One region of the Methylobacterium sp. PvR107 genome, then DNA from elsewhere that is predicted to be linked to it. Evidence: predicted binding sites of a transcription regulator. Region 1 holds the regulator's gene; the other holds the start of a gene.

Region 1 (5,545 bases):
TCGAGGATACGACGATGAACGCCGCCTCCGCGATCCCCACGGTCGAGCTGAACCGCAACCGCGCCGACGAGGGCGGCCCCGTGCGGATCTCCGTGAAGGACCTGAACTTCTACTATGGCAGCTTCCACGGGCTGAAAGACGTCAACCTCAACTTCCACGACCGGCAGGTCACGGCTCTGATCGGCCCCTCCGGCTGCGGCAAGTCCACCCTGCTGCGCTGCTTCAACCGGATCTACAGCCTCTATCCGGAGCAGCGGGCCGAGGGCGAGATCCTGCTCGACGGCGAGAACATCCTCAGCCCCTCGATCGACCTGAACGAGCTGCGCTCGCGCATCGGCATGGTGTTCCAGAAGCCGACGCCGTTCCCGATGTCGATCTACGACAATGTCGCCTTCGGCCTGCGCCTCTACGAGAAGCTGCCGAAATCTGAGCTGGACGGCCGCATCGAGGAATCCCTGCGCAAGGCCGCCCTCTGGGACGAGGTGAAGGACAAGCTCCGACAGGCGGGGACCGGCCTGTCGGGCGGCCAGCAGCAGCGCCTGTGCATCGCCCGGACGGTGGCGCAGCGCCCGGAGGTGATCCTGTTCGATGAGCCGACCTCGGCCCTCGACCCGATCTCGACCGGCCGCATCGAGGAGCTGATCGAGCAGCTGCGCGACGAGTTCACCATCGTGATCGTCACCCACAACATGCAGCAGGCGGCGCGCATCTCGCAGTTCACCGCCTTCATGTATCTGGGTCAGCTCGTCGAGTTCGGTCCGACCAACCGGATGTTCATGAACCCGACGGAACGGCGCACGCAGGACTACATCACCGGCCGGTTCGGCTAGTCTGCCGGAGAGCTCCGGTCGCGGGTCCGCCGCTTCGCGTCCCGAGCGGGCCGGCGGATCCCGCAAGCCCCCCGGAGGGCCGTCCCCGGGACTCCATCGAAGGATCCATCATGCCCGGCCATATCGTCTCCTCCTATGACACCGACCTGGAGAACCTGCGTCGCTCGATCTCGGAGATGGGCGGCGTGGCCGAGAAGATGACCGCGGAGGCGACCGATGCCCTCGTGCGCCGGGACGACACACTCGCCCAGGCGGTGATCCTCGCCGACAAGCGCCTCGACGCGCTGCAGCGGGACATCGAGGAGCGCGCGGTTCTGCTGATCGCCCGGCGCCAGCCCCTGGCCATCGATCTGCGCGAGACCATCTCGGCGATCCGCGTCTCCGGCGACCTCGAGCGGATCGGCGACCTCGCCAAGAACGTGGCCAAGCGGGTTGTCGCGATCTCCGATCAGGCGCCGGCCCAGAAGATCGTGCTCGGCGTGCGCCACATGAGCGACCTCGCCGAAGGCCAGCTCAAGGATGTGCTCGACGCCTATGCGAGCCGCGATATCGAATCGGCCCACGATGTCTGGGAGCGCGACGGTGAGATCGACGCCCTGTACAATTCGCTGTTCCGCGAGCTCCTGACCTACATGATGGAGGATCCGCGTAACATCTCATTCTGCACGCATCTGCTGTTCTGCGCCAAGAACGTCGAGCGCATCGGCGACCACACCACCAACATCGCCGAGACGATCCACTATCTCGCCACCGGCGAGACGCTAGCGGGTGATCGGCCAAAGAACGACGCGTCGAACTACGCGACCGTGGACGGGGTGCAGGCTCCGTAGGCGAGCCGTCCCCGATTCACGCCCGGCCTGCGCCCCCCAGCGGGGTACCGTCGGAGAATCGGAGGGTGCGGGTTGAGGCTGAGCGGCGCCTCCCGCATCCTCGGCCTGCACGCGCGCTCCGATGAGAGTCGGGACATCGGCAGGCCGTATGGCGCCGCCTTGGGAACGGGTCTTCGAACGTGAGCATGCAAGTCCTGATCGTTGAGGACGAGGAGGCGCTGACCACGCTGCTGCGCTACAACCTTGAGGCCGAGGGCTTCCTCGTTGACTCGGCGGCGCGCGGCGACGATGCGGAGCTGCTCCTGGCCGAGCGGATCCCCGATCTCGTCCTGCTCGACTGGATGCTGCCGGGCCTCTCGGGAATCGAGCTCTGCCGCAGGATCCGGGCGCGCCGGGAGACCGAGCGGCTGCCGGTGATCATGCTCACCGCCCGCGGCGAAGAGGGCGACCGGATCCGCGGTCTCGGCACCGGCGCCGACGATTACATCGTCAAGCCGTTCTCCGTGCCGGAGCTGCTCGCCCGGATCCGTGCGCTGCTGCGCCGGGCCAAGCCCGCCCATAGCTCGGATCGGCTGGCCGCCGGCGATCTCGAACTCGACCGCACCGGTCACCGCGTCCGCCGCGGGGGCGAGGAGTTGCATCTCGGCCCGACCGAGTTCCGGCTGCTGGAATTCCTGATGCTGGCTCCAGGCCGGGTCTTCTCCCGCGAGCAGCTCCTCGACGGGGTCTGGGGCCACGACGTCTATATCGACGAGCGCACCGTGGACGTGCATGTCGGGCGCCTGCGCAAGGCGCTCAACGGCCCGCGCCAGACCGACCCGATCCGCACGGTCCGCGGCTCGGGCTACGCCTTCGACGAGACGTTCTCGCTCGAAGCCTGAGGCAGCCGCACGGGCTTGTCCGAAAGGAACAGCATTCGGCCCGCCGTCATCATGCGCTCAGCGAAGTGACCCAGGGCAGCGGGACGCCGGTGAGCGTGGCGCGGCTCGATTGTTCCGCTCGCGCAGACGGCGGGACGGGCGCATCGATGCTCGAGCGCCGAGCCCCCTAAAGATCTTAGCGTGCCAGCGCCGCACTCCGGCCGGACGCGGCCGGAACCGCGTCCAGCGCCGCCAGAACCGTCCCTTCCGTGAGGATTTGCGGGAGAACCTGGGGCTCTCCGGTGCCGGCATAGAGAAGGTAGAGCGGCACGCCGCTGCGCCCGTACTTCTCCAACAGGCGGGTGATCTCGGGATTCTGGTTGGTCCAGTCGCCCTTCATGTAGGTCACGCCGCGCTCGGCCATCGCGGCCCGCACGGCCTTGGTGTTGAGCGAGGTCGCCTCGTTCACCGCACAGGTGATGCACCACGCCGCCGTCATGTCGATGAAGACCGGGCGGCGGGCACTCACCAGCGAGTCGAGGCGCGCCTGCGTGAACGGCTCGATCCCGTCGGCGGCGGCCTGCGCCGACGGGACCGGGCGGTCCTGCGGGAGGGTCACCGCAAGGGCCGCGACGGCGATGATCGCGAGGATTGCGGCGGCCTGGGCGATCCGACCGGCACGGGGTGCGGCGGCACGTCCGCGCTCCCACGCCCAGGCGGCGAAGGCGACCAGCACCAGCCCGATCAGCGCTGCCAGCAGCCCGCGCGGATCGACCTGCTGCGCCAGCACCCAGATCAGCCAAGCCACGGTCGCGTAGACCGGGAAGGCCAGGATCTGCTTGAGGATCTCCATCCAGGCGCCGGGCCGCGGCAGCGCCCGCAGGGCCGGCGGCCAGAGGGTCAGCGCCAGGAAGGGCAGGGCGAGTCCGAGGCCGAGGCTCGCGAACACCGCGAACGCCACGCCGGCGCTCTGGGTCAGCGCGAAGCCCACCGCCGAGCCCATGAACGGCGCCGTGCAGGGCGTGGCCACGAGCGTCGCGAGCACGCCCGTGAAGAACGAGCCGCTCAGGCCCGCGCGCCGGGCGAGCCCGTCGCCGAGGCCGGCAAGCCGGCCGCCGACATGGACGACTCCCGACAGGCTGAGGCCCATCGCAAACAGCAGATAGGCCAGCCCCGCCACCACGATCGGCGATTGCAGCTGGAAGCCCCAGCCGATCGCCGCGCCGCCGCCCTTCAGGGCAATCAGGACACCTGCGAGGCCCAGGAAGCTTGCCAGCACTCCGGCGGTGTAGGCCAGCCCATGGAGGCGGAGGCGGCCCGGGCTCTCGCCGGCATGCCGGATCAGGCCGAGAACCTTGATCGACAGGACCGGGAAGACACAGGGCATCAGGTTGAGGATCAGTCCGCCGAGGAAGGCGAAGGCCGCCGCGGTCGCGAGCGTCAGCGCGTCGAAATCGGGTGCGTTCGCCCGTGCTGCGGGCGCTTCCGGATTCGCGGCGGCGGTCGCCACCGGCAGGACCGGCTCGTCGCCATACGCGAAGGCGAGCCGGCGGGGACCCGCATCGGTGACCTCCTCGAGGGTCAGGACACCCGGAAGCGCGGCCGGCGCCGGCTCGGTCGGGCTGCTGCGGACAAGTATGAGATGCAGGCCGGCCTCATCGACCGACATCACCTGCGCGGCGGCGTTGTCGATCACCGTTTCGGAATAGGGGAAGAATGCGGCGTTCCGAATGGAATCCGCCTTGAGGCCGGTCGCCGCGAATTCGAGCCGCAGCGTCTCGCCCTGACCCGCGAGATGCAGCGGCCAGAGCGCAGGGACCGGCAGGGCGGCCCGGGCGCGGGCGAACAACGCGGAATTGCCCGGATCGGGCCGGGGCTCGCCCACCGGCAGTGTCAGCGCGAGGTCGGCGGAGCCCGGCACGCACTCGGTCTCGCAGACGAGATAGGTGAGCTTGGCCCGGATCCGCACCGGTTCGGCCGGGTCGAGGCTCGGCGGCGGGGTCACCGGGACGAGGAGCGTGACCTCGCCCTCGTAGCCGTAGTTCATCAGCGTGGCGATCGGGATGCGTTCCGGCGCGGGCCACCGGATCGCCCCGGCGTTGAACCCCGCCGGCAGGGTCCAGGTCACCTCCGGCGGCAGGCCGGAATCGCCCGGATTGCGCCAGTAGACGTGCCAGCCGGGCTTCACCGCCATGCGCACGGCGAGGGTGAAGGGCTGCGCACCCGCCACCGCGCCGGGCTCGGCCACCAGGCTCGACCGCACGAGGTCCGGTGGCGTGCGGAAGCTCGACTGCGGGCCCTGCGCCGCCGCCGCCGTGAGGCCTGCGGCCAGAGCCAGGATCAGGAAGGCAAGGCGACGGATCATGCTGTCCCTTCGCGCGCAGGGCCGGAGCGGTTTCACGCGCGGCGATATTCAGCCCGGCGCGGGCTATTCCGTGGTCGCACCGCTTAGCACGGAAGGCCCCCAGGGCGGCATGTCGCGACGTCAGGCCGGGAGCGGCGCAGTGGCACGCTCCAGCCAGGCGCGCGCCTCGGCGTCGAGGCCGGGCGCCAGGGTCTCGCGAACCCGCGCCTGATAGGCGTCGATCCAGGCGCGCTCTCCCGGGTCGAGCAGATCCGGCTGGATCAGCCGCCGGTCGTAGGGGGCCAGCGTCAGGGTCTCGAAGCCGAGCATCGGCCGCTCGCCCCCGGGGATCGTACGGGGCTCGACCAGCACGAGATTCTCGATCCGGATGCCGTAGGCGCCGCTCGCGTAATAGCCGGGCTCGTTCGATAGGATCATCCCGGCCTCCAGCGGCACCGTGCCGGTCTTGGCGATCCGCTGCGGCCCCTCGTGCACCGACAGGAAGGCGCCGACCCCGTGGCCGGTGCCGTGATCGAAGTCGAGCCCCGCCTGCCAGAGCGGTGCCCGGGCGAAGGCGTCGATCTGGGCCCCGGTCGTCCCGGTCGGGAACACCGCGCGCGCGATGGCGATATGGCCCTTGAGGACCCGGGTGAAGCGGTCGCGCATCTCGGCACTCGGCTC
Region 2 (5,545 bases), 640 kb from region 1:
GGATCGCCTTGGTGAAATCCGCGATGGCGTCGCTGAACTGGCCGGCACGGGCGTAGGCGGCGCCGCGGGTGTTGTAGGCCGCCGCATCGTTCGGGTTGCGCTGCACGACCTCGGTCAGCGAGGCGATGTTCACGTTCGTGGCGCCCGTCGTGTCCGTCTCCAGCACCGCGTATTGTCGCGGGCCGGCTGCGCTCCCGACGGTCTCGCAGCCCGCAAGGCCCGCGGCCGAGATTATGGCCGCGCCGATCAGTGCCGTCGTCCGAACCAGCCCGTTGCGTACGATCATCGCCCCACTCTCCCCAAGGCGCGGCCCGCATCCCGCGGGCCCGCCTTGCCCCTCACGTCCCAGAGCCCGCGCCGCGCGCCGGGCACACCCGATCCGGGGCACCGTCGCGCATCACGGTGAAGGCCGGCTTAAGAGGCGTCGCATCGTGACCCGGCCCGTTATCCGTCCTGGCGGAGTACGGCAGCGCGGATGGAATCGATCAACAGCATTCGGCACCGACCACGACTTGGTGGAAGCGGCGGGATGTGGCGAAGGTATGGCTCGACGATGCCCCGGCGCCGCGTCAGGGCCTCCGGGCGGCACGCGGCGGCGCGGGTGTGCCCCCGAAGCCTCAGGACTCGACCGGGTCGGATCCGAGACAGGTGACGTGCCCCATCTTCCGGCCGGGGCGCGCCTCGCCCTTGCCGTAGAGGTGCAGATGCGCGCCGGGCTCGGCCAGCAGCGCGTGCCAGTCGTCGGCCTGGGCGCCGATCAGGTTGCGCATCTCCACCGGCAGGCCGCCCACCCGGGCGGCGTCGCCGAGCGGCCAGCCGCAGACGGCGCGGACATGCTGGGCGAATTGCGAGGTCCGCGCGCCCTCGATGGTCCAGTGTCCGGAATTGTGGACCCGCGGCGCGATCTCGTTGACCACGAGTCGCTCGGCACCGTCCTCCCGCACCAGGAACATCTCCACGGCGAGCACGCCGACATAGTCCAGCGCGTCGGCGATACGCTTGGCGATGTCGAGAGCGAGGCGGCGCGTCTCGGGCGACACGCCGGGAGCCGGGACCCGGGTCAATGCGAGGATGTGATCGCGGTGCTCGTTCTCGCACAGGTCGAAGGCCGCGAAGCTGCCGTCGCGGGCGCGGGCGCCGACCACCGAGACCTCGCGCTCGAACGGCACGAACCCTTCCAGGATCAGCGGCGCGCCGCCGAACTCGGCAAACAGGGCGTTGCGGTCGCCCTCGGCCCGCTCGCGGAGCATACGCTGGCCCTTGCCGTCGTAGCCGAAGCGGCGGGTCTTGAGCACCGCCGGCAGGCCGATCGCCGCGATCGCCCGGTCGAGGTCGTCGGGCGTATCGACCGCCTGGAACGGCGCTGTCGGGATGCCCAGCCCGTTGACGAATTCCTTTTCGGACAGGCGGTCCTGCGTGGTCGAGAGCGCCCGCGCGTTCGGGTGCAGGGCGGCGTGCCGGGCCAGGATATCGGCGGTGGCGTGGGGGATGTTCTCGAACTCGTAGGTGACGACGTCGACGCTGCGCGCGAAGGCCGCGAGCGCCTCGGGATCGTCATAGGCCGCGCAGGTGGTGCGAGCGGCCACATCGAAGGCGGGGCTGTCCTGGTCGGGCGCGTAGACGTGGACCTTGAGGCCGTAATTGGCCGCGGCCAGCGCAATCATGCGCCCGAGCTGACCGCCGCCGACGATGCCGAGCGTCGCGCCGGGGCCGAGGATCTTGTCCGTCACGCGTTCTCTTCCGTCACCGGTCGCTCGGCCACCGAGGCGGTCTGGGCCGCGCGCCACGCTTCGAGTCGCTCCGCCAGCTGCGGGTCGGAGAGCGCCAGGACGGACACGGCGAGCAGGGCTGCGTTGATGGCCCCCGCCCGACCGATCGCCAGGGTCCCCACCGGGATGCCGGCGGGCATCTGGACGATGGAGAGCAGGCTGTCCTGGCCGGACAGGGCCTTGGATTCCACCGGCACGCCGAAGACCGGGAGCCGGGTCATCGCCGCCGCCATGCCGGGCAGGTGCGCGGCGCCGCCCGCACCGGCGATCACGACCTTGAGACCGGCCGCGACCGCGCCCTTGGCGAAGGCCACCAGCCGGTCGGGTGTGCGGTGGGCCGACACGATCCGCGCGTCGTAGGGCACGCCGAGCGCGTCGAGCGTCTCGGCGGCGTGACGCATGGTCGCCCAGTCGGACTGGCTGCCCATGATGATCGCGACCGGAGGCGACACCATCGTTGATCCCGGCAAAAGAGGGCGCTTACAGGCGGTGCGGGCCGGCGGCAAGGCGCGGCGCGACGGCGTCCACCGGCATCAGGCGATGATGTCCGGCGTCAGCGCGTCCTCGATGTGGAAGATGCGGTCGCGCAGCGTGAGCTTGCGCTTCTTCAGCCGCTGGATCTGGAGCTGGTCCCCGGCGACGCTGAGCTCCAGCGCCTCGATGGCGCTGTCAAGGTCCCGGTGCTCCTCGCGCAGCCTGGCCAGCTCGCCCAGGAGATCCGATTGCGCGCTCTCACCCGACTCTTCCGCCATTGTCACCCGCGGACCCGAAGTTCGTTCATGGCCCGGGAGCATGCGTCACGCCCGGGCGCCGGACAAGACGGGGCGGTAAGCATTCGTGAGACTTAGCAGCAGAAAACGCTTCGACAGGCCCTGCATCCTGTGCCAATCTCGACGTGTCGAAACGATGACAGGAGATTCGACTCATGTCGCTGCAGACGCATCTGAACCAACTCGCCCGGAAGCACGAAGCCCTCGAGCGCGAGATTCAGGAAGCGACCCACAGGCCTTCGGCGAACGACCTTCACATCGCCGAGCTGAAGCGACGGAAACTCCTTCTCAAGGACGAGATCAACAGGCTCCAGGCGGGCAACGACACGTTGCACTGAGGCCTGACACGTCCAACCAGATAGCACACCCCGTATGACAGCCGCCGCATCGGAGCTCCCGGTGCGGCGGCTGTCTTGTGGCGCGCACGCAGCCGCTCTTGTGGCGCGCACGCAGCCGCTCTTGTGGCGCGCACGCAGCCGCTCTTGTGGCGCGCACGCAGCCGCTCTTGTGGCGCGCACGCAGCCGCTCTTGTGGCGCGCACGCAGCCGCTCTTGTGGCGCGCACGCAGCCGCTCTTGTGGCGCGCACGCAGCCGCTATCGGGCACGAGAGCCTCTCACCCCCGCGCGCGAGAATGGGCTAATCTGCGCCGGCCGCCGGAGAGCGGTCCGCGAGGAAACGCCGAAGCGATGACGAACGCCAGCCTTTCGGGCCGCTACCCGGAGATCTACGAATCGGCCCGCCGCGATCCGGAGGCGTTCTGGCTCGACGCGGCCCGGGCGCTCGACTGGGCGCGCGCGCCGGAGCGGGCCTTCGCGCCGGATTCGGGGCCCTACGGCCGCTGGTTCTCGGACGGCACGCTGAACGCCTGCCACAACGCGGTCGACCGTCACGCCGAGGGGGCGCGGGCGGAGCAGGTGGCGATCCGCTACGATTCCCCCGTCACCGGCACCAAGCGCAGCATCACGTACCGCGAGCTGCGCGACGAGGTGGCGGTGCTGGCCGCCGTGCTGGCCGGGCTCGGCGTCGGCCGGGGCGACCGGGTGATCCTCTACATGCCGATGGTGCCGGAGGCGCTGTTCGGCATGCTGGCCTGCGCCCGGCTCGGCGCGGTCCATTCGGTGGTGTTCGGCGGCTTCGCCGCCAACGAACTGGCGGTTCGGATCGAGGATGCGGCGCCGAAGGTGGTGCTCGCCGCCTCCTGCGGCATCGAGCCGAACCGGGTGGTCGCCTACAAGCCCCTCCTCGACGCGGCGATCGCGGCCTCGCGCCACAAGCCGGAGGCCTGCCTGATCCTCCAGAGACCCCAATGCGCCGCTGCCCTGGCGCCGGAGCGCGACCGCGACTGGGCCGAGACCGTCGCGGCCGCCCGAGTCGCGGGTGAGAGGGCGGCCTGCGTGCCGGTCGCCGCCACCGACCCGCTCTACATCCTCTACACCTCCGGCACGACCGGGAAGCCGAAGGGCGTTGTCCGCGACACCGGCGGCTACCTCGTCGCCCTCGCCTGGTCGATGCCGAATCTCTACGGCGTCCAGCCCGGCGAGACCTATTTCTGCGCCTCCGACATCGGCTGGGTGGTGGGCCATTCCTACATCGTCTACGCGCCGCTGCTGCACGGCTGCACGACGGTGCTCTACGAGGGCAAGCCGGTGGGCACGCCCGATGCCGGCGCCTTCTGGCGTGTCGCCGCCGAGTACGGCGTGACCTGCCTGTTCACGGCGCCGACGGCCCTGCGGGCGATCAAGAAGGAGGATTCCGCGGGCGCCCGGATCGGCGACTACGATCTCTCGACCTTCCGCAGCCTGTTCCTCGCCGGCGAGCGCGCCGACCCCGATTCGGTCGCCTGGGCCGAGCGGGTGCTGAACCGGCCGGTGATCGACCATTGGTGGCAGACGGAAACCGGATGGCCGATCGCCGGCAACCCGCTGGGGCTCGGCCTCCTGCCGGTGAAGCACGGCAGCACCTGCGTGCCGATGCCGGGCTACCGGGTCGAGGTGCTGGACGAGGGCGGAAAGCCCGTCCCGGCTGGCACGATGGGCACCATCGCGATCCGCCTGCCGCTGCCCCCGGGATGCCTGCCGACCCTGTGGGGCTCGGACGCGCGGATGCGGTCGAGCTACCTCGCCACCTTCCCGGGCTACTACGACACCTCGGATGCCGGGGTGATCGACGCGGACGGCTACATCACGGTCCTGGGCCGGACCGACGACATCATCAACGTCGCGGGCCACCGCCTGTCCACGGGCGGCATGGAGGCGGTTCTGGCCGGCCATCCCGACGTGGCGGAATGCGCGGTCATCGGCATCCGCGACGCGCTGAAGGGCGAGGTGCCCTGCGGGTTCGTGGTGCTCAAGGCCGGCGTCGTACGGCCGACCGAGGCGATCGAGCGGGAACTCGTCGCCAAGGTGCGCGACGAGATCGGACCGGTGGCGGCCTTCAAGCTCGCGCTCACCGTGCCACGGCTGCCGAAGACCCGCTCGGGCAAGATCCTGCGGGCCACCATGAAGCGGATCGCCGATCACGAGCCCTGGACGATGCCGGCGACGATCGACGATGCCGCGGCCCTCGACGAGATCGGCGAGAGCCTCAAGGGGCGGGGGATCGGCGCGGTCTAGAGCATTTTCAGCGATGCTTGAATCGCTGAAAATGCTTCATCCTATTGATAAGGCCGCATGTTCCGCCGAATCGGCGACCATTTCGGCGGAACATGCACTCGCGGGCCGCCAGGCCGCTCCGCCTAGTCGGCGTCGGCCTCGTCGTCGCTGTCCATCTCGACTGTCGGCGCCGGCTGCGTCATGGCCGGGGCGTAGGCACCGTAAGCCGGTCCCGTGGCGACGGCGGCCGGCAGCCGACGCGCGTTCGGCTCGGACGGAATCAAGGTCGCGGTGGCGGCCACGAGGCCGGCGAGGGACCGGACATCCTGCGGCTGACGCGGATCACGCGAGATCAAAGTCGCCTCCTGCTGGAGGCGGAGATTGCAGGCCTGGGAGGGCAGGCCGCCCTGCGGC

The links. Region 1 encodes PhoB, which activates phosphate uptake and scavenging genes when phosphate is short. Its sites were predicted from a motif close to TGTCATNNANCTGTCAT; they were not measured.
Region 2: JOE48_RS01695 (YdcH family protein) is a predicted target of PhoB. The motif match lies at 2,665-2,681, and genes of this name have one in related genera.

The regions. Positions count from the first base shown of each region.
Region 1 is NZ_JAFIBW010000001.1:1,028,125-1,033,669, reverse strand. It holds gene pstB (phosphate ABC transporter ATP-binding protein PstB) at 15-830, shown strand; gene phoU (phosphate signaling complex protein PhoU) at 941-1,660, shown strand; gene phoB (phosphate regulon transcriptional regulator PhoB) at 1,846-2,541, shown strand; gene JOE48_RS04715 (protein-disulfide reductase DsbD) at 2,717-4,885, opposite strand; gene JOE48_RS04710 (aminopeptidase P family protein) at 5,006-5,545, opposite strand, start outside.
Region 2 is NZ_JAFIBW010000001.1:390,314-395,858, reverse strand. It holds gene JOE48_RS01715 (tetratricopeptide repeat protein) at 1-286, opposite strand, end outside; gene JOE48_RS01710 (5-(carboxyamino)imidazole ribonucleotide synthase) at 618-1,730, opposite strand; gene purE (5-(carboxyamino)imidazole ribonucleotide mutase) at 1,727-2,224, opposite strand; gene JOE48_RS01700 (YdcH family protein) at 2,303-2,521, opposite strand; gene JOE48_RS01695 (YdcH family protein) at 2,695-2,877, shown strand; gene JOE48_RS01690 (propionyl-CoA synthetase) at 3,227-5,152, shown strand; gene JOE48_RS01685 (hypothetical protein) at 5,275-5,545, opposite strand, start outside.